DNA from 3 places in the Limosilactobacillus urinaemulieris genome. Region 1 is predicted to be linked to each of the others. Evidence: predicted binding sites of a transcription regulator. Region 1 holds the regulator's gene; each other region holds the start of a gene.

Region 1 (6,965 bases):
TTACTATCTCCTAACATATTAATCACATTATAAATATATAATGCCACCAAAGCTCTGATTTGACAAGCTTTTAGGCAAAATTCTCTCCTTTCTAATCAGATATAGATAAAATAATATTGCTATTCTTATTAATTTCAATTGAACAGATGATAACAGAAATGTTTAATAATTTTCCGTAAACAAAAAGACTTCAACGTTTAGAAGACTAAATGTCAAAGCGCATTTTTAATTTTAATTTTTCACCATTCGCTCATGATGATCATTTTTTACTTTCAAGGTAATTTTACCTTGGTGGGCACCAACAACAACGTTATCACCAGTTTTAACATTGCCGCTTAATAACGCAGTGCTTAACGGATCCTCAATTAGATCCTGCAATGCCCGTCGTAATGGCCGAGCACCATATGCCGGATCATAACCCTCAGTCGCAACAACATCAATGGCTGCAGGTGTAACTTTTAGGTTAATTCCTTGTTCGGCAACTCGCGCTCTTAATTGGGCAACCATTAATTTAATAATTTGATGAAGTTCATCCTTTTGTAAGGAGTGGAAAATCACTGTTTCATCAATCCGGTTCAGAAATTCGGGACGGAAATGCAGCTTCAATTGTTGACGAATTGCAGATGCCATTGCCTGATAGTCCTGGCTAACATCACGCGCGCCAAATCCGACCTCTTTTTCATCCTGAAGCTGAGTAGCACCCAAATTAGATGTCATAATAATGATGGTATTACGGAAGTCAACTTTTCGTCCCTTAGCATCAGTCAAGTAACCATCGTCGAGAACCTGAAGCAGTAAATTAAAGACATCAGGGTGTGCTTTTTCCGCTTCATCTAATAGAACAACCGAATACGGGTGTTGCCGAACCTTTTCGGTTAATTGACCACCTTCATCATAGCCAACATAACCTGGAGCAGCACCGATTAAACGACTAGTACTGTACTTTTCCATGTATTCAGACATGTCAATTCGGATCATATTATCTTCAGAGCCAAACATTGCTGCCGCTAAAGCCTTAGCTAATTCCGTTTTTCCTACTCCTGTTGGCCCAAGGAACATAAATGATCCAATTGGCCGTTGCGGATCCTTTAACCCGCTCCTTGCTCGACGGATTGCCTTTGCAACTACTGATACAGCCTCATTTTGACCAATAACCCGATTATGAAGAACCTTTTCGAGGTTAACCAGCCGTTCACTCTCGCTCTTTTTAAGCTGAGTTAACGGAACACCGGTCCATTCAGCGACAATTTTTGCAACATCTTCTCCTGTCGTATGGAGCTTTTGCCGCGCGGATTGTTGTTCAGCCTCTTTCTGTTGCTCGTCAACTTTAGCCTTCAATGTTAACTCCTCTTGCCGGAGATTAGCTGCTTCATCAAAATCCTGGTTCTCAATTGCAGCTTCTTTTTGTTGCCGGAGTTGTGCCAGCTTTGTGGTCAATGATGGTTGATGATTTCCCTTTTCTTCGGCATCGATCCGTACCATTGAGGATGCTTCATCAATTAAATCGATCGCCTTATCTGGTAAATAACGGTCTGTGATGTACCGACTTGATAATTTAACGGCCTGCTTTAATGCAGCGTCATCAATTTTTACATGATGGTGTTCCTCATACTTTGGTCGCAAGCCATTCAGGATCTGCAAAGCAACATTTTCAGTTGGCTCTTCAACCTGAACAGTCGCAAACCGCCGTTCTAGTGCGGCATCAGATTCAATATACTTTTGGTACTCATCAAGAGTCGTGGCCCCAATTGTCTGCAAATCACCGCGAGCAAGCGCAGGCTTTAAAATATTTGAAGCATCGATCGCTCCTTCAGCACCACCAGCACCAATCAAAGTATGTAATTCATCAATGAAGAGGATCACATGACCATCTTTTTGAATCTCATCAATAACCTTCTTCAGCCGATCCTCAAACTCGCCACGATACTTAGTCCCAGCAACTAATGATCCCATATCAAGCATCATCAGTCGTTTCTGTGCTAAGTCTTCAGGAACTTCATTGTTAGCCATTCGCCGAGCTAGTTCCTCAGCAATTGCCGTCTTTCCGACACCGGGTTCCCCAATTAACACTGGATTATTCTTTGTTCGACGACTTAAGATCTGTTCTACCCGCCGCAATTCATTGTCACGACCAATTACGGGATCAAGTTTGCCATCCCTTGCCATCTGGGTCATATCGCGTGCAAGCTTGTCAAGAGTTGGCGTCTCCGATCTTCGTGCACGTTGTCCCGGCTGTCTTCCCAACCGCTGTCGTGCTTGAATATCTGATACACCAAGACGACGTAAGGTTACTTTGCGGATTTGTCGTGGCAATACATCTAAACTCATTAAAATCCTGGAAGAGAGGATCCCCTCATCCGAAATCAACGCAAGCAGTAAATGCTCAGTACCAATTTTCAAAGCGTTCAACTGTTGTGCTTCTTGTCCCGCTAGCGCTAATACTTGACGCGCTTTAGGAGAATATGGAAGGTAATCGGCTGGGCCCATGTCATCCATTGTCCCATAGCCAATCATCCGCTCGATTTCTTCTTGAATATCATCGCTAGTAATGGAGAATTGCTCAAAAATTTTGCTAGCAATTCCCTCCCGTTCAATTGCCAACGCGAGTAATAAGTGTTCAGTACCAACGGCTTGGTGCTTAAAGTACTTTGCTTGTTCATGGGCGAGTGCCAAGACGTGTTTGGCACTTGGTGTAAACATATTATCCATTAACTGCTTTCCTCCTAGCTCTCATACCGTAAACGATTAAGCATTGAAATTAAAATTCTTGCTCTTAACCGAGCTTCAACATTACAATCATTCACATTTAGGGTTTGCTTTGACAAGGCAACTAACATTAAGTCCCCCTCTCGCCTTGTCAGCACTTTTTCATCATAAAGCGTTCGAATAATGTCATAAGCATCACGCTCACTAATTGAATCCCCAATTGCTTGGATTAGTGAGTTTAACACATCAACATTATCAAGTAAATTAACGCGCTCAATTCGAATATAGCCGCCACCACCACGTTTACTTTGCACTAGGTATCCATGCTGAATAGTAAATCGGGTTTTAATTACATAATTAATTTGTGACGGAACAACATCAAAATGATTGGCAATTTCCGAACGACGAATTTCAATTTGAGATGACTCACCAAGGATTTGTTTCAAATACTCCTCAATAATGTCAGAAATACTTTTCTCTTCCATCCCATCACCTCCAAATTTCTTGACTAATCTTGACCAAATTTTACCACAATATTAATTCAGGGACCAGAAAACTATCTCACTAAAAGAATAAGCATCAGCAAATCATTTAAGAAAAAGGCTGTGACATACTTTCCATTGCTGAGATAAAAAGCAAATAACACATAACATATAAAGCCCCCAGAGTTTGGCTTCACCTTACTCTAGGAGCTTATTTATGTTTGATAGTGGGATAGAACTAACTTGCCTAGTTCGTTGTCCCACCTCCGCCGACGCGAAACTAGTCTGTAAGAAAGATGGCTACTGCGCTGTTATATTAACTATCTTTAAAATAGCAAAGAGACTGAGTTAGTTCTCAGCCTCTCTCGCTAAATTTCAAAAAGGGGATATTTTATAGATTAATCTTCTAAGCTGAAGTCAACAACGTTCCGACCAACAACCTTGTTATCCTTTAATTCTTGGATCATGTCATTGATTTCGCTTAACTTCCGAGTCTTAACAATTGGGTGAACCTTGCCTTCAGCACCAAATTGGAAACATTCAGCCAAGTCTTGACGAGTACCAACTAATGAACCAGCAACGATAATCCCGTCAAGAACAGTCTTAGCAATGTTAAGCTTCATGTCACCTTGTGGAAGAGCAACGGCAACCAACTTACCATCTGGACGAAGTGAATCAACGGCTTGGTCAAATGCTGAAGCTGAAACAGCAGTTACAACAGCAGCGTGGACACCGCCAACCTTTTCTTGGATTTGCTTATCAACATCGCCATCGTGACGGTTAATAACAATTTCAGCACCGTTTTCCTTAGCAGCTTCAAGTTTTTCAGGGTTACCATCAACGGCAATAACGTGAGCGCCGAAAACATTGTGGGCAAATTGAATACCCAAGTTACCAAGACCACCAGCACCAACAATAGATACCCATTGACCTGGCTTGATGTCAGCAACCTTCAATGCCTTGTACATAGTAACACCGGCACAAGTTAATGAAGTAGCTTCAACTGGGTCAAGACCTTCTGGAACCTTAACAGCATAATCAGCAGGAACGATACATTGTTGAGCCATTGCACCATCAGCAGTGTAACCAGCATTCAAAACGTTCCGACAAAGTGTTTCACGACCAGTGAGGCAGTATTCACAGTGTCCACAACCCTTGAAGAACCAAGCAATTGATACCCGATCCCCAACCTTTAAGGAAGTAACACCAGGAGCAACTTTAGATACACGACCAACACCTTCGTGACCAATAATCCGTCCTGGCTTCTTACCAAAATCACCAGCAGCAACGTGCAAGTCAGTGTGACAAAGACCACAATATTCCATGTCAACTAGGGCTTCACCAGGTTTAAGATCCCGAAGTTGAACATCCTTAACAGTAACGTAACCATCTACTGGATCGTTAATAACAGCAGCTTTCATAATCTAAAATCTCCTTTGAACTTGTTATCATTTACACAAAATATAATAACAAATTCATTTTGGTTTTTAAAGCGCTTTTGTGAATAAATAAACAGAAAATCAACAGACCAATATCCATTAGTTTCTTATTAATTTACTGAAGCTAGCATCACCTAATCAATACCAATTGTGAGTGTTTTAGCAAATAAATTTTATGCACTATGACTGAATTTGTTCACCATAGTAAATTTCATAAAGGTCTTCAGCAGTTTGGCGAAGAGTTTGATAATCAATATTATTAGTAAATAGCATCAACGTTCGTTTAGTTTTATAATCCGCAAAAAAACAGCAATTATATCCTGGCTCACTACCATTAGCCCGAATAACTGTTCCTTGAAAATAAACGCCACCAAAATAAGCTTCACGCTGGCTCTTTGGTTGGTTAGCAAAGTTCTTAATAAGTTTTGGTTTACCGATTACGTCGTGGTAAATAAATTTCCAATAGTTTAATGGTGAAAGCAATAAATCACCAGCACCAATTTCTGACGAAGCAGTTTGTGATAGTATCTGCCAAGTCACACCCGGCTGCATAGTTTGCAATACTTGACGTGGCTTTACCTGATACACCATTTTTAGCTGATGGTGATTTGCTGACTTTAAAACCGTCTTTTTTATAAAACGAGCATATTTATCATGTGTTCGCTGGCGAATAATAGCACCTAATACCTCAAAATCAATATCCTGATAATTCCAATCATGACTGGCTGTATTCTTAAAATGATGAAGGGAGAAACGTTCCTGACTTTTTTCATTATTTAAAGTTTTCTTCGGCAACGCACCATCATTTTGCAAACCACTTGTATGGGTCATTAACTGTTGTAACGTTATTTGGTTGCTCCCTTGGATTTGGGGATAATATTTACTTAGTGGTGTCTCCCACTTCAACTCTCCCCTTTGAACGAGCTGGTATATCGCAACCCCTGTTATCAATTTTTGTAACGAACCAATTGGAAATAGAGCATTAGGAGTAACAACCTGTGCTGGGTTAGCTGTAATTTTATTTTTTAAGACTAATGGTTGATCTCGCTTCCCATTAACTAGGATAATTCCATTGATATGGTGATCATGAAGGTATGTCTGTAATTCTACCTTGGTTTTCCTATCAACCTGACTGGCGTTCACATTTTTTTGTGGACTCCAAAGAAGCACTCCCAAAATAATTACCGGTATTAATAATAAGTAGAATAATTTCCTTGTCATAAGCCGTTCCTAAGAATTAAAGTGTAATTTAAAGTAAGGTGTCTTCACCAAGTCATTACTACTAAAAAAGCAGGATAGAACTAACAACTTAGTTTCCCTGCCCTCTATATTATAATAATCGGAACTACAAGATTTGAACTTGCGACCTCTGCGTCCCGAACGCAGCGCTCTACCAAGCTGAGCTAAGTTCCGAAAAGAAAAAGCGTGACAACACTAAGTAGTGTGCCACGCATTCAAGTAGTGCACCCAGAAGGAGTCGAACCTTCAACCTTCTGATTCGTAGTCAGACACTCTATCCAATTGCGCTATGGGTGCATAAAGAGCGGAAGACGGGATTCGAACCCGCGACCCCCACCATGGCAAGGTGATGTTCTACCACTGAACTACTTCCGCATAACTGTTCTGCAACGATAATTAATATACCACGTGTCACAGACCGATGTCAATATGATTTTGAAATAAAGTCTTATTCCAAATGCGGATGAAGGGACTTGAACCCTTACATCTAAAAGATACAAGATCCTAAATCTTGCGCGTCTGCCAATTCCGCCACATCCGCATATGGAGGATACAGGGCTCGAACCTGTGACCTCCTGCTTGTAAGGCAGATGCTCTCCCAACTGAGCTAATCCTCCGAAAAATGATATATTCATAATGGAACTTTATTAATATATCATCATTTAAATTTAGTGTCAACAATTATTTTAAACCAAGTTCAATTAATTTTTGATCAATCATTTTCAACACTTGGCGTGCCGCCGCTGGATCCTCAACAAAGTCATACTTATCCCCATCAATCAACATCTTAGGACTAGCATCGTATTGTTGATACCAATCCCGGTAACGTTCATTAAGGTTTTTGTAGTAATTATAAAGGGATGGATCATTGGCAAGTTGTTCGTATGACCGACCACGTTTTTTTATCCGCTCCAGCATTGTTTCAAATGAAACTTGAATCGTAATTAGCAGATTAGGTGCTTTTTGGTGAGGTTGTTCAGGTAATTCTTCCATCATATTGTGCAGTAATGATGAGTAAATATCTGATTCTGTTTCGGTTGCCCGCCCCATATCAGCATTAAGCTTAAACAACAATGCATCTTCAAAGATCGAGCGATCA
Region 2 (6,965 bases), on a different contig from region 1:
GCTTCTTAGTATCAAATGCTAGTTTTCCAGTGCCTTTAACCATACTGGAAATTAAACGATAAGCTGTTTGCCGTCCCATACCATTTGCAACGGCACCATCACTCATGGCATCCATGAAAACATCGACAAATGCTGGACCACAACCGCCAATAACGCCAACAATCTCTAGCTGATCCTCGCTAACGGGAATCACATCTCCTAAGAGCTCAAGAAAAGTAATGATTTTATTTGTATTTTCTTCAGTAATTTCTTCAGGGAGAGTTAGTCCGATTGTCCCGGCATTAACAGCAACCGGGGTGTTTGGAATCATTGCAGCCACAGTAGCATCAGCAATTACTGATTGTAATTTCTCCAATGAAACACCAGCAGCCGCCGAAATAACAGTTGTTGAAGCGGGAAGTTGGCTTAGTTCCTGAGCAATTTTCAAGGTAATTGGTGCAGGGGTAGTAAGAACAACAAAGTCAGGGTTTGCTTTGATGACATCAAGATTATTGTTTACAACGGTAAAGCCAAGCTCTTGTCCGAGAGAGGTAACACGAGGGTTAATTGGATTTTCACCAATAATCTTAAACTGTCTTGTATTTATAAGCCCCTTGATAATTGCGGAACCCATATTACCAACACCGACGACCGCGATGGTTTGTTGATTAGTCTTCATTTTGATCCTCCAATTTGACGTAATTACCGGTAATAAATGTTCCATTATCAAGCTTATACCAGATGATCTCATCATTATCACTCATCTTACCAGTGATCGTGAGTTCTTGACCATCCTTAATTTCACTAACTTTATCACCATATGGTTTATTAAAAGCATCAATTGCTTTTCCTGGGAGGTAATCAATCACTGCTTTTGTCTTTTTCATTGGGATGACTGCCATGTTGTCAGCGAGCTTAGATTGGAAATCTTTATCTTCAGTCTTAAATGGGTTATCCACAATTGTCATTTTGTCGTATTTTACCCATTGATCACTACCGATTTCGTACCAAAATTCGCCTGATTTCGTTGCAACACGGTGAAAAGCTTTCAAAACAATATCGTCCGGGAAAGGCGTACCGACTTGCATCCCGTTTGGCATATCATATACCGCAGTAACCGCATCGAGGTGAAGGTACATTTCGATTGATTCTACTTCACCCCAGTTCTTATTCCGGTAATAAACGTGAATGCTATGTGGCTGATCATCAAATTTTCCGGTTAATTCACCCTCATTTTTGATAAATTGGTAACCATCGAATTGCTTCTTTTCGACAGAATATTTTTCTCCGAGAAATCCCCGTAAAAGTTGGGGGACCACCAGATTTTCTCCAGTATCAATATTTGTGTAGTAGACCCAAATTGGGTTTCCTGTTTTGAACTTATCTTCCATCCTTTTCACCCCGTCAACTATATTTACTCTTTATTATAGCATTGATAAGGTGAAACCTCTGTGATGAACAAGTTAACAAACTGTAAAGATAGAAAGAAACTGGAAATTAACCCATTCAAGAGCCTGTTTGGATTTCCACGATTAGACTTTGGAAGTTCGGAGACTACTAGTAAATATTAAAGGCAGGGAAAAGTAAAATTTTTCCTGCCTCTTTTCATCAATAATTTAAATGTTATTTATCTGCATTTGGTGTAGCGACAACGGTAATGTTACCGTCTTTATCCAATTGTGCGGCAAGTTCGTGCGCGTCATTGTGATCAAGAACATAGTCAGCGATCCGATCTTCGATTTGTTCTTGAATTACCCGACGAAGAGGACGAGCCCCCATCTTTGGATCAAATCCTAGATCAACTAACTTCTCATCAACATCTTCAGGAACGGTGATTGATAAGTCACGGTCAGCTAACATCTTGTTAACATCACTGATCATCAGGTTAACAATCTTCATTAAGTTATCCTTGCTGAGGGCATTGAACTGAACGATGTCATCAAACCGGTTCAAGAATTCTGGCTTAAAGTAGTTGGTCAGTTTATCAATGATTGAGTGAGTACTTCCGGTTGACTCAGCACCAAAACCAACGCTAGCTTGAGCATCGCCAGTTCCAGCGTTAGAAGTCATAATAATAATCGTGTCCTTGAAACTAACGGTTCGACCTTGTGAATCAGTTAATCGACCATCGTCAAGAATTTGTAAGAACATGTGCATAACGTCAGGGTGAGCTTTTTCCACTTCGTCAAGCAAGATTAAGCTGTAAGGGTGACGACGAACTTGTTCAGTTAATTGACCAGCTTCTTCATAGCCCACATAACCTGGAGCCGCTCCGATAAGCTTTGAGGTAGATGTCTTGTCCATGTATTCTGACATGTCAAAACGGATCATTGAATCTTTAGAACCAAAAAGCTGGAGAGCAAGTTGCTTAGCTGTTTCAGTCTTCCCAACACCAGTAGGACCAACAAAGAGGAAACTACCAATTGGACGACCAGACTTGTTTAAACCAATCCGGTTTCGGCGAATTGCCCGAGCAATCTTATCAACCGCTTCAGTTTGACCAATGACATGTTCGTCAAGCTTCTTATCAAGATCCCGAAGTTGGTTTTCTTCTTGCTTCTGCAGATCACCGACAGGAATATTAGTTTTTTCTTCAACAATATCCTGCATATCCTTAACGGTTACCGTTGCGGACTCTTCAGAATGATTTTCTTCTGCTTCTTTTTTAGCCTTTTCAAGCTTGCTTACCTGATCACGATAAAAGGCGGCCTTTTCGTAGTCTTGATTATCTGCTGCTTGTTGCTTGTGAGCTTCAGCAGTGTGAATTTCATTTTCAATTGCATTTGGATCAACATTCTTCAATGTTAGATTCTTCCGTGAACCAGCTTCATCCATCAGGTCAATTGCCTTGTCGGGAAGGAACCGTTCCTGGATGTAGCGGTCAGAAAGTTTAGCGGCCGCAATGATTGCATCGTCGGTGTACTTAACATGGTGATAATCTTGATACCGCCCTTTAATTCCGTTAAGGATCCGAATTGTTTCTTCAACTGAAGGTTCGTTAACTTCAACTGGTTGGAAACGCCGTGCAAGGGCGGCATCTTTTTCAATCTTCCGGTATTCATTAAGAGTAGTTGCGCCAAGAAGTTGGAAGTCACCACGCGCAAGGGCAGGCTTTAGAACATTTCCGGCATCCATGCCGCCTTCAGCATTTCCGGCACCCATGATTTCGTGAATTTCATCAATGAAGAGAATAATGTTCTTGTTCTTCCGGACTTCTGCCATTAATTGTTGCATTCGCTTTTCAAATTGTCCCCGGATACCGGTTCCTTGAACAAGGGAAACAACATCGAGTCGGATAATTTCCTTGTTAGCAAGTTTTTCTGGTACTTCACCGGAAACAATTGCGGTAGCTAAACCTTCAACGACAGCAGTCTTCCCAACACCGGCTTCACCGATTAAGACCGGGTTGTTCTTAGTTCGTCGATTAAGGATTTCAATAACCCGCTTGATTTCATTATCACGACCAATAACTGGATCAATTTTTCCTTGGCGAGCAAGATCAGTTAAGTTAATACCGTACTGACCGAGAATTCCCTTACCACGACCGCCGTTACCGCCTTGTCGTTGGTTTTGACCGCTAAAAGCAGCACCGTTGCCAGCGGCTTGTTGGCTTTGCATATTATTCATGGCATTCATGAAGTCTTCGAGGCTTCCAAAACCGAAATTATTCATTCCGTTACCTCCATTCATCATATTTGTTTGCATATTTTGTAATTTTTGGTAGCAATTTTGACATAAATCGAGTTGAACTCGTTGGCCATTAAGGTTCATTTGTAAATGGATCGTTGCAGGATTCTGATGACAATTTTGACAAAGCACCGTAAAAATACCCCCTTAATAAAATAGATCCGACCATCGAAAAGGAAATTATTATCTTTGACCTTTCCTGACCATTGGTGTTAATTATACTTACTTTTTGTTTGACTGCAAGTTAAATGAATCAGTTTAAGAAAAAATTAGTCAAACTTTCTATTAAATTTTAGCACTCTTGATTGATGAATGCTAAAATAAGGGTGATGAAAAAGTCAGGGATCCTTTAATGAGGTGGTTAAATGACAGAAAGAGATTATCAACAAGAACTTGATGACTTGCATTCGGGAAAGACTAGTCATTTTGATATTACTCCAGAGGAATTTCAAGCGTTTCAGCCGATTTTTCATGGTTACCAATACCGGACACAAATTGAAGCAGAAGCCCATCGTGGGGGAACGCTTACATATCGATTAAAAAAGCGATAACCAATCGTTGAGAGAACTTGTAATTGAAGTTTACAATTGCTAAAATAAAAGCAATGAAATTATCAGGGCTTGGCCACTGACAATTTGCTAATATGCTCGAAGGAGAATGATTAATTATGGAAAAACGTGATTTTACAATTACATCTGAGACAGGTATTCACGCTCGTCCAGCAACTATCCTGGTTCAAGCAGCTTCTAAGTATAACTCTGATGTTACCCTTTCATACGAAGGTAAGAGTGTTAACTTGAAGTCCATCATGGGTGTTATGTCACTCGGTGTTGGTCAAAATGCTTCAGTTACCATTACTGCTAAGGGTGACGACGAAAAGGAAGCTTTGGATGCCGTTGCTGAAACAATGAAGAAGGAAGGCTTAACAGACTAATGTCCACACTTTTAAATGGCTTGGCAGCGAGTAGTGGAATTGCAATTGCTCCTGCCTACCTGTTAGTGGGACCAGATTTATCTGTTAACCAACAATATTCAGCAAATGAGAATCATGAGGTCAAGCGGCTTCATGATTCTTTTGCTTTAACGCTGAATGAAGTTCAAACAATCCGTAAGCATGCTCATAAGTCACTTGGTAAAAGAGCAGCTGCGGTTGTTGATGATCAGCTGGCAATTTTGAACGATCGGTCCCTTCATGCTGAAATTATTGAAAAAGTTAAGCGTAAGCATTTCACTGCAGAATGGGCAATTAAAGAAACCGAGGATGAACAACTGAAGGTCCTTGAAAAAATGAATGATAATGACTATCTTTCATCAAGAGCAACGGCACTTAAAGACGTTACTAAAAGAATGCTTAGTCATTTAATGGGGGTTAAGCTTCCTAATCCAACTCTGTTAAGTCACCGGGCAATCTTTGTGGCACAAAATATTACCCCAACTGATACTGCTCAATTTGATCGGCGCTTTGTTGCGGGGTTAATTACTGATGACGGTGGTCGAACTTCTCATTTTACAATTATGAGCAAAACACTGTCATTACCAGCGGTTGTTGGGACTGAAAGTGCCACCGATATAATAAAAAATGGTGATTTACTAATCGTTGATGGGATTCATGGCAAGGTTATTGTCAATCCATCAGAAGAGGAGGTAGATCATTACCAGCGATTGGCTGCCCAATTTGATCGTGAACAACAAGAGTGGGGGACCTTAAAGGATGAACAGACTGTTAGTACTGATGGACGTCACTTTAAGGTTGTAGCTAATGTTGGAACACCAATTGATGTCTTCGATGCTCGGCAAACCGGGGCTGAAGGAATTGGTCTTGTTCGGAGTGAATTCTTATATGCAAGTGGTGATCAATTTCCCGGTGAAAAAGAGCAGGCACAGGCTTATAAACAATTCTTAACTGAGATGCCAGGACGACGAGTAGTGGTTCGGACACTTGATATTGGTGGCGATAAAAATCTGGGGATGTTAAAACTGCCTCAAGAAAATAATCCTTTTCTTGGCTTTCGGGCAATTCGGATCGGTTTAGCCAAACCTGAAATTCTTCGTCCACAGTTGCGGGCACTTCTCCGTTCATCTGTATATGGACGGCTTGCAATTATGTTTCCAATGATCGCAACTGTTGAGGAATTTTGGCAAGCACGAAAAATCTTGGATGAAGAGCGACAACGGCTATTAGATGAAGGTGTTCAAGTAGCGGATAATATTGAAGTTGGAATGATGCTGGAAATTCCTTCAAGTGCGTTGATGGCGGATGCTTTTGCTCGCGAGGTGGATTTCTTTAGTATTGGCAGCAATGATCTAATCCAATACTTATTTGCGGCTGATCGGGGCAATCCTCGTGTTGCCTACCTTTATCAAGAATTACATCCGGCGATCCTTCGCTTAGTTAAGCGCGTGATTGATGCCGCTCATGCAGAAGGTAAATGGGTAAGCATGTGTGGTGAAATGGCAAGTAATCCGCTAGCGACCCCGTTATTAATGGCAATGGGCTTAGACGAGTTTTCGATGAATAGCAGCAGCATTTTGCATATTCGTTCCCTAATTAATCAACTTAATACCCGTCAATTACAGCCACTGGTTCATAAAGCGCTTAATGCAATTACCGCTTCTGAAGTTGAACAGTTAGTTCGGCAAACAGTTCCCGAAGTTATCGAATAAATCCTTAAATGATCTTAACGTTTATAGAAAAGACTTGTTGTTATTGGCTGAACAGTCTACAATTGTCGAGATACCTTTTTGCGGATTAGTAAATGCTTTTGTATAATAATCTTGCAATTATTTAGATTGAGACTAGAGAAAAAGGAGCAATTAGCTTGAAGATAGGTCTTTTTACAGATACATATTTTCCCCAAGTAAGCGGGGTTGCGACGTCGATTAAGACGCTTCGTGATGAACTAATTGCTCAGGGGCATCAAGTATATATATTTACCACAACGGATCCAAAAGCAAAGGACGATGACGAAGAAAATGGTATTTATCGTTTCCCAAGTATTCCCTTTGTGTCATTTACGGACAGACGAATTGCGATTCGGGGTGCTTTTCGTGCAATCAAGATTGCGGAGAAACTTCAACTGGATATTGTTCATAACCAGACTGAATTTTCATTAGGCGTAATGGGGAAAGTTGTTGCTCGTCATTTAAACATCCCGTGCTTGCACACTTACCATACAATGTATCAGGACTATCTTCATTACATTGCTAATGGCCATATTCTGAAGCCCAAGGATGTTGGGAGATTAGCTCATATCTATCTTCATAACATTTCTGGAGTGGTAGCACCAAGTGAGCGGGTA
Region 3 (6,965 bases), on a different contig from region 1:
ACCGATCAGTCATTGCTGGATTTTCCTTGTTCCGCTTTGCTAGTGGTGAAACTTCAACTGGGTACTCATAAACAAATGTTGGTTGAATCAAGGTATCTTCAACAAATTCTTCAAAGAAGGCGTTCAAGATATGCCCCTTTGTCCAGTATGGCTTATATTCAACCTTATGCTCATCAGCCAGTTTCTTGGCGTCATCATCAGTCATTGATTCATCGCTAAAGTCAATTCCTGTCTTTTCCTTAACAGCGTCAACCATTGTGATGCGCTTAAATTCACCCCCAAGGTCGATTTCATGTCCTTGGTAAGTAATCTTACCATCATCAGAGACAACCTTAGCCGCTGCCTTAACAATCCCCTCAGTTTCATCCATTACGTCACGGAAGTCAAAGTAAGCAGCATAGGTTTCCATTGTGGTAAATTCTGGGTTATGGTGTGGATCCATCCCTTCATTCCGGAAAATCCGGCCAAGTTCGTAAACCCGTTCAAAGCCACCAACAATCAACCGCTTCAAGTAAAGTTCGGTTGCAATCCGCAAGTACATATCAATATCCAATGCATTGTGGTGGGTAATAAATGGTCGAGCATTTGCACCCCCTGCTTGAGTGTTCAAAATTGGTGTTTCAACTTCAGTAAAGCCATGTTCATCCATGTAACGACGGACTGCTTTAATGATCGCTGTTCGTTGGTGGAAGCGCTTGAAGCTTTCAGGATTAGAAATCAAGTCGAGGTAACGTTGACGATAAATTGTTTCAGGATCGGTAACCCCTTCCCACTTATTTGGAAGTGGGCGAAGAGCTTTAGACAAGAATGTAATCTTGTGGGCCCGAACGGTTAATTCTCCCGTATCGGTCTTGATTACATCCCCTTCAATTCCAAGGAAGTCACCAATATCAGCACGCTTAAAGATATGGTATGGTTCGTCACCAACCATGTCTTTTCGAGCATACACTTGAATTTTTCCTGTTCGATCAACAAAATCAGCAAAGCCAGCCTTACCGCTACTCCGCTTCCGAGTCATTCGACCAGCGATAATCACCATTTCGCCCTTTTCGCTTAGTTCTTCTTTATCAAATTGATCGTACTTATCGTGCAAGTCTTGAGCAAGGTGATCCCGCTTAAAGCGACGACCGAATGGTTCAATTCCCGCCTCTTTAAGTTCTTCCATCTTTTCGCGACGAACGCGCATTTGATCTAATTCTTGTGACACGTACTTTCTCCTCCTCTTAATTAAGCGTGCTTCCGTTGCTCTTTTTTCAATTCACGCTCAGCTGTTTGTTCAGCAAACCGATCAAAAATATCATTCATTTCCTGGCGAGTCTCCGCTTCAACTAACGAAGCTTTGGTTCGAGCAGAACGTGGAATCCCCTTAAGGTAGTAAGTAGAAAGACCGCGAAATTCCCGAACTCCCACATATTCACCTTTGAGGTCAATCAAACGATTAAGGTGTTCCTTAGCCATCTTAATTTTTTGTTCAGGTGTGGCTTCAGGAAGAAGCTCGCCAGTTTCCAAGTAATGTTCTGTTCGCTTTAACATCCATGGGTTACCAAGAGCTGCTCGACCAATCATTGCAGCGGTTGCTCCCGTCTCATCCAGAATCCGCTTAGCATCTTCTGGAGTCCGAACATCACCATTAGCCATAAATGGAATTGATAAATGATCTGCCACTTCTTTTAGTATATTCCAATCAGCGTGTCCCGTATACATTTGTTTTCGGGTCCGACCGTGCATTGCTAATGCTGCAGCACCAGCCCGTTCAGCAGCCATGGCATTCTCAACGGCATAAATATGCTTATCATCCCAGCCTGTCCGCATTTTCACCGTAACTGGTTTCTTTACTGCATCAGTAACATAGGATACCATTTCGTAAACCTTATTTGGATCGAGCAACCATCGTGCACCAGCATCAGTTTTAACAACCTTGTTAACTGGACATCCCATATTAATATCAATCACATCAGCTGCTGTATGTTCATCAACATACTTAGCGGCCTGAACTAAGGTTTCCTTTGTACCACCAAAAATCTGGATTCCCATCGGGTGCTCACTTGGATCAACATCCATCATATTCAATGTTTTCTTGTTATGGTACATAATTCCCCGATCAGAAATCATCTCGCAGACTACGTATCCTGCACCAAACTCCTTACAAATTACCCGAAATGCCGAGTTGGTAACTCCAGCCATTGGGGCAACCACAACCTGGTTAGGAATTTCGACATTTCCAATATGCCACTTCATTTTTTCACCTCATTATAAAATTAATGTGAACTGCACTGGCTAATTCTTCGTTCAATAACCAAATCATGATAGCACATCATCGATTTTTCACCAAATAAATTGGGCTATTTGGATTCGTCTTGGTCCATTTTGGCATAGATATCTTTTAATTCCTGCTCATTAAACTCATACTTCTTACCACAGAATTGGCAAACCGCTTCAGCATGGTGATCTTCATTAATCATCTTTTCCAGGTCCTTCTTTGAGATACTTGCCAACGCGTGAGCGAACCGTTCCTTACTGCAATCGCAACGGTATGAAACCGGCATCCGGTCTAAAATCCTCAATTGATCACCAAAGATTCGTTTCAGGATATCCTCAGGAGTATCACCATCCCGAAGCATTTCTGATACTAATGGTAACTCCTTCAATTTCTTCTCAAGTTTACTAATTTCTTCATCACTTGCCCCAGGGAGCACTTGAATCATAAAACCACCAGCGACTTCAATCGACTCATCAGGATTAACAAAAACAGAAAGACCGACTGCTGATGGAATTTGTTCAGATTGGGCAAGGTAATAGGTAAAGTCATCACCGAGTTCACCAGAAACCAAATTAACCTGTCCAGTATATGGAGTCTTATCGCCAGGTGCCATTTTAGTAACAGATAATGTACCGTGCTTTCCAATCGCTCCAGAAACGTCAATTTTTCCCTTTTCATTGGCCGGTAAACTAACATGGTTATTCCCCATGTAGCCCTTAACTGTCCCTTGAGCCGTTCCGTCAGTAACAATAAACCCAACCGGACCATCACCCTGAATTTTAACGGTCATTCCTGCTTCTCCTTGTAGACTGGCAGTTGCTAACAGGAGGGTCCCGATTAATGTTCGACCTAGAGCAGCTGAAGAAGCACTCCACGTATCATGGATTTCATGGGCCTTTTCAACTAATTGACTGGCATTAACCGCATAGGCACGAAACTTACCATCCTTGCTAATACTTTTTACTAAATAATCTGTCGATTTCATTTTTACCATCCTTTCACGTAAAAAACAGGAAGAACATGACCGTCCTGCCGGCTTATTCCCCCTGTTTCTCAATCTAATTATTTATCTTGCTCATCCGAAGCATCAGAATGATCGGAATCTGAGTCTGCATCACTAGCAGATGTTGGTGCATCAGCTGCTTCACTGTTTGGAGTATCAGCAGCTTGTGGAGCTTCTCCATCTGTAGCTGAACTACTTGCTTTTAGTTGTTCAGTTGCATTACTGTGCTTCTCATCTTCTAATCTTTCCAAAGCACGCTTCGACTCTTCAAAGGTTTGTGCACGGGCTTCTTCATCAGCCGCAGCAATATCCTTATCAGGCAATTTTCCCGTCTTATAAAGACTAAGAATTTGCTTTTCATCAAGTGTTTCGTACTTCAATAATGCTTCAGCAATCAGCTTATGTTGTTCACGGTGGGTCTCAATGATGTGAAGAGCTTGTTCATGTCCTTCACGAAGAATCCGGCGAACTTCCTCGTCAACTAAGGCAGCAGTCTTTTCAGAGTATGGCGACTGGTCGTAGCCCTGACCCGTAAATACTTGACCAGAACTTTGTAATTCAACAGGACCAATCTTATCACTCATCCCGTATTGGGTAACCATTGCCCGTGCGATTTGAGTTGCTTGTTCAAAGTCATTAGAAGCACCTGAAGATTGAGACTTGAAGATTAATTCTTCAGCTGCACGACCACCCATTAATCCGGCGATCTGTTCTTCAGCGTTCTTCTTAGACATTAACATTTGATCTTCACGTGGCAGCATAATAGCGTAGCCACCAGCACGACCACGAGGAACAATTGTTACCTTATGGACGACTCGAGCGTCATTCAAGACAAGCCCAACAATTGTGTGCCCTGCTTCGTGGTAAGCAACAGTCCGTCGTTCTTGCTTTGATTCAACCCGATCATGCTTAGCTGGACCAGCAATTACCCGGTCTTCAGCTTCATCTAGATCAGCAGCATCAATTTGCGTCTTGTTTCGGCGAGCAGCTAATAGCGCAGCTTCATTTAGCAAGTTAGCCAAGTCAGCACCGACAAAGCCAGGCGTTTGCTTAGCAATTTCCTTCAGATCAACATCAGCTGCCAGTGGCTTATTTTTAGCATGAACACGGAGAATAGCTTCACGTCCCTTAACATCTGGACGGCCAACTAGAATCTTCCGGTCAAACCGACCTGGACGAAGCAAAGCAGGATCCAAGACATCAGAACGGTTAGTAGCAGCCATTACGATGACTCCTTCGTCACCTTGGAACCCATCCATTTCAACCAATAATTGGTTCAGGGTTTGTTCACGTTCATCATGGCCACCACCCATTCCGGCACCACGCCGTCGACCAACGGCATCAATTTCATCAATGAAAATGATTGCAGGGGCTGCTTTTTTAGCCTGTTCGAATAAGTCCCGAACCCGGCTAGCACCAACACCGACAAACATTTCAACGAAGTCAGAACCAGAAATTGAGAAGAATGGAACTCCAGATTCACCAGCGACCGCCTTTGCAAGCAAGGTCTTACCAGTACCTGGAGGACCCTCAAGCAGAACACCAGATGGGATCTTAGCACCCAAACGAGTGAACTTCTTTGGATTCTTTAAGAATTCAACAACTTCAACCAATTCTTGCTTTTCTTCTTCTTCACCAGCAACGTCAGAGAACCGAACCTTGTTTTTCTTGGCATCAGCAGGCTTTGCTTTTGTCTTACCAAAGCTCATTACTCCACGACCACCGCCACCTTGGCCAGCTTGACCCATCATCATGTAGAAGAAGAATATCATGATGATTAGTGGTAGGACAGTCAACAGCAAGTTCATCCAAACACTGTTAGATTCCTCTGCCCGTGTACTGATCTTAACGTTATCCCGATTAGCATACTTTTGCAGTTGACTAACAGTTACGTCACTTTGTAATACCGAACTTTGGAAGTGGTTAACTTTACTGTTTCGTTGCGTGGCAAAACCAAAACTATTAGCAGAATTATTATCAACAGATTGTGGCTTACGATAAGTACCAGTAATCTTGTAAACTCCGCCATTTGGCTGTAGCTGGAAACTCTTAACCTTGTTACTCTTCAATTCAGAGATAAACTCTGTTTGTGAGACAGTCTTACTTTGTCCATTGTTTTGGCTTCCACCAAAGAAAAAGTAAGCAATTCCCATAATACATAAGAAAATCACTGCGTAGAAGAGAACGTTATGAGTAAAATTATTGTTTCTCCGATTGTTATTCATAACAACCTCCTATCTACCAGCAACAATAGTGTGGTTACAATTGTAGTGACTATCATAGCATAATTGACAAATATTGACCAGCCAATTATCGCGCTGATAATCACCACCCATCATTGGTCAATTTTACATTTTTTAAATTAACTTTTCCACTGATTTGACAGTAACTAATCTCAAACAAAAAGACGAGGAAAATTTCCCTCGCCATCACCTTATTAATTCTTTTCATAAACAGCCGGCTTTAAAATTCCAACATACGGAAGATTCCTGTAGTATCCTTGGTAATCCAAGCCATAACCAACTAGAAATTCATTAGGGACATTAAAGCCAACATAATCGGCCTTCACTTCAACTTGCCGTCCCTCAGGCTTATCTAACAAAGTACATACCTTAACACTCTTTGCACCGCGTTCTTTTAAGAGATCAATTAGGTACTTTAGAGTATGACCAGTATCAACAATATCTTCCATAATAAGAATTGAACGATCACGGACATCTGACTTCAAATCCTGAACCAGTTTTACTTTCCCGGTGGAAGAAGTTCCGCCGTAGTAACTAGAAACATCAATAAAATCAAGCTTAGCCATTATGTCCATTCGCTTGATCATATCAACAGTAAATAAAACGGCCCCAGTCATTACAGAAATAATCAACGGGCGCTGATCCTTATATTCAGCAGTCAGTTGATCAGCCAGTTCATCCATTCGTCGATTAATTTCTTCCTTACTGTATAAAACTCGTTCAATATCGTTATTCATTCTTTTCTCCTCTTCAAATCGTGCCTGCCAATAAATAATTGTTGCCACCGGGTAGTGTAGTCGCGGGGACGAGTAAACCATCCCCATTTACGCCCAACAACCCAAACAACATTATCTTGAGCGTCAACAATTACTAGCTGCTGATTACGTCTTGATAACGGCACTTTCTGATCAATTAAAACCCGACTAACTTTTTGGTGGCCGCCATCCTTTAATGGCAGCCGATCTCGTTCTCGCCACCGCCGAATCGTTAATGGGAACTGCTCAGGTGCTAACCACATTTCTTGACAGTATTCTTCCTGATTAAAGAAGGCCCGATCCTTAGCGATCGCAATTTGATAATCGTTTTCAATTGAATACCAACGGCCCAATTTTACCACAGAATTTATGGAAGTTTGAGTTTTTTGTAGCGATTGATTAACATTTTTTATAAATAGTTCGGAATAGTTCTTAAATAGTACCAAATCAGGGGTGACTTGACGTTCAAACTGGGGTAAATGACGATTATTAATGTCTGCAAGTAACTGTTCAATAAAGCCCCGTTTCAATCCTAAGACACCGGTTTTCTCTAACCACCGTACTAAAACCAGCCGCTCCTTAGCTAGAGATAACTGAGATAGTTCTTTTATATCCAGATGGCCATCCTTGTTACTAAGTTTTGCTAATTGTTCTTGAGCAAACTGGTTTTCAAGTTCAACCGCTAACTCGATCTGTTCATGGTA

What was found. The regulator CtsR, encoded in region 1, represses protease genes until heat stress. The targets are predictions, from matches to a motif close to TTGGTCAAAAAAGGTCAAANA.
Region 2: a site for CtsR is predicted at 3,853-3,873, ahead of MR181_RS08635 (ATP-dependent Clp protease ATP-binding subunit). Genes of this name have one in related genera too.
Region 3: a site for CtsR is predicted at 5,549-5,569, ahead of ftsH (ATP-dependent zinc metalloprotease FtsH). Genes of this name have one in related genera too.

The regions. Positions count from the first base shown of each region.
Region 1 is NZ_CAKOBX010000002.1:173,672-180,636, forward strand. Features, by position in the region: gene MR181_RS02250 (ATP-dependent Clp protease ATP-binding subunit) at 232-2,709, opposite strand; gene MR181_RS02255 (CtsR family transcriptional regulator) at 2,724-3,191, opposite strand; gene adhP (alcohol dehydrogenase AdhP) at 3,587-4,609, opposite strand; gene MR181_RS02265 (serine hydrolase domain-containing protein) at 4,808-5,848, opposite strand; tRNA gene MR181_RS02270 (tRNA-Pro) at 5,967-6,040, opposite strand; tRNA gene MR181_RS02275 (tRNA-Arg) at 6,090-6,163, opposite strand; tRNA gene MR181_RS02280 (tRNA-Gly) at 6,170-6,241, opposite strand; tRNA gene MR181_RS02285 (tRNA-Leu) at 6,325-6,407, opposite strand; tRNA gene MR181_RS02290 (tRNA-Val) at 6,411-6,483, opposite strand; gene MR181_RS02295 (deoxynucleoside kinase) at 6,548-6,965, opposite strand, start outside.
Region 2 is NZ_CAKOBX010000015.1:3,552-10,516, reverse strand. Features, by position in the region: gene proC (pyrroline-5-carboxylate reductase) at 1-658, opposite strand, end outside; gene MR181_RS08640 (MucBP domain-containing protein) at 648-1,370, opposite strand; gene MR181_RS08635 (ATP-dependent Clp protease ATP-binding subunit) at 1,603-3,798, opposite strand; gene MR181_RS08630 (hypothetical protein) at 4,032-4,217, shown strand; gene MR181_RS08625 (phosphocarrier protein HPr) at 4,334-4,600, shown strand; gene ptsP (phosphoenolpyruvate--protein phosphotransferase) at 4,600-6,330, shown strand; gene MR181_RS08615 (glycosyltransferase family 4 protein) at 6,486-6,965, shown strand, end outside.
Region 3 is NZ_CAKOBX010000007.1:115,099-122,063, reverse strand. Features, by position in the region: gene lysS (lysine--tRNA ligase) at 1-1,207, opposite strand, end outside; gene dusB (tRNA dihydrouridine synthase DusB) at 1,228-2,238, opposite strand; gene hslO (Hsp33 family molecular chaperone HslO) at 2,343-3,245, opposite strand; gene ftsH (ATP-dependent zinc metalloprotease FtsH) at 3,323-5,488, opposite strand; gene hpt (hypoxanthine phosphoribosyltransferase) at 5,701-6,243, opposite strand; gene tilS (tRNA lysidine(34) synthetase TilS) at 6,240-6,965, opposite strand, start outside.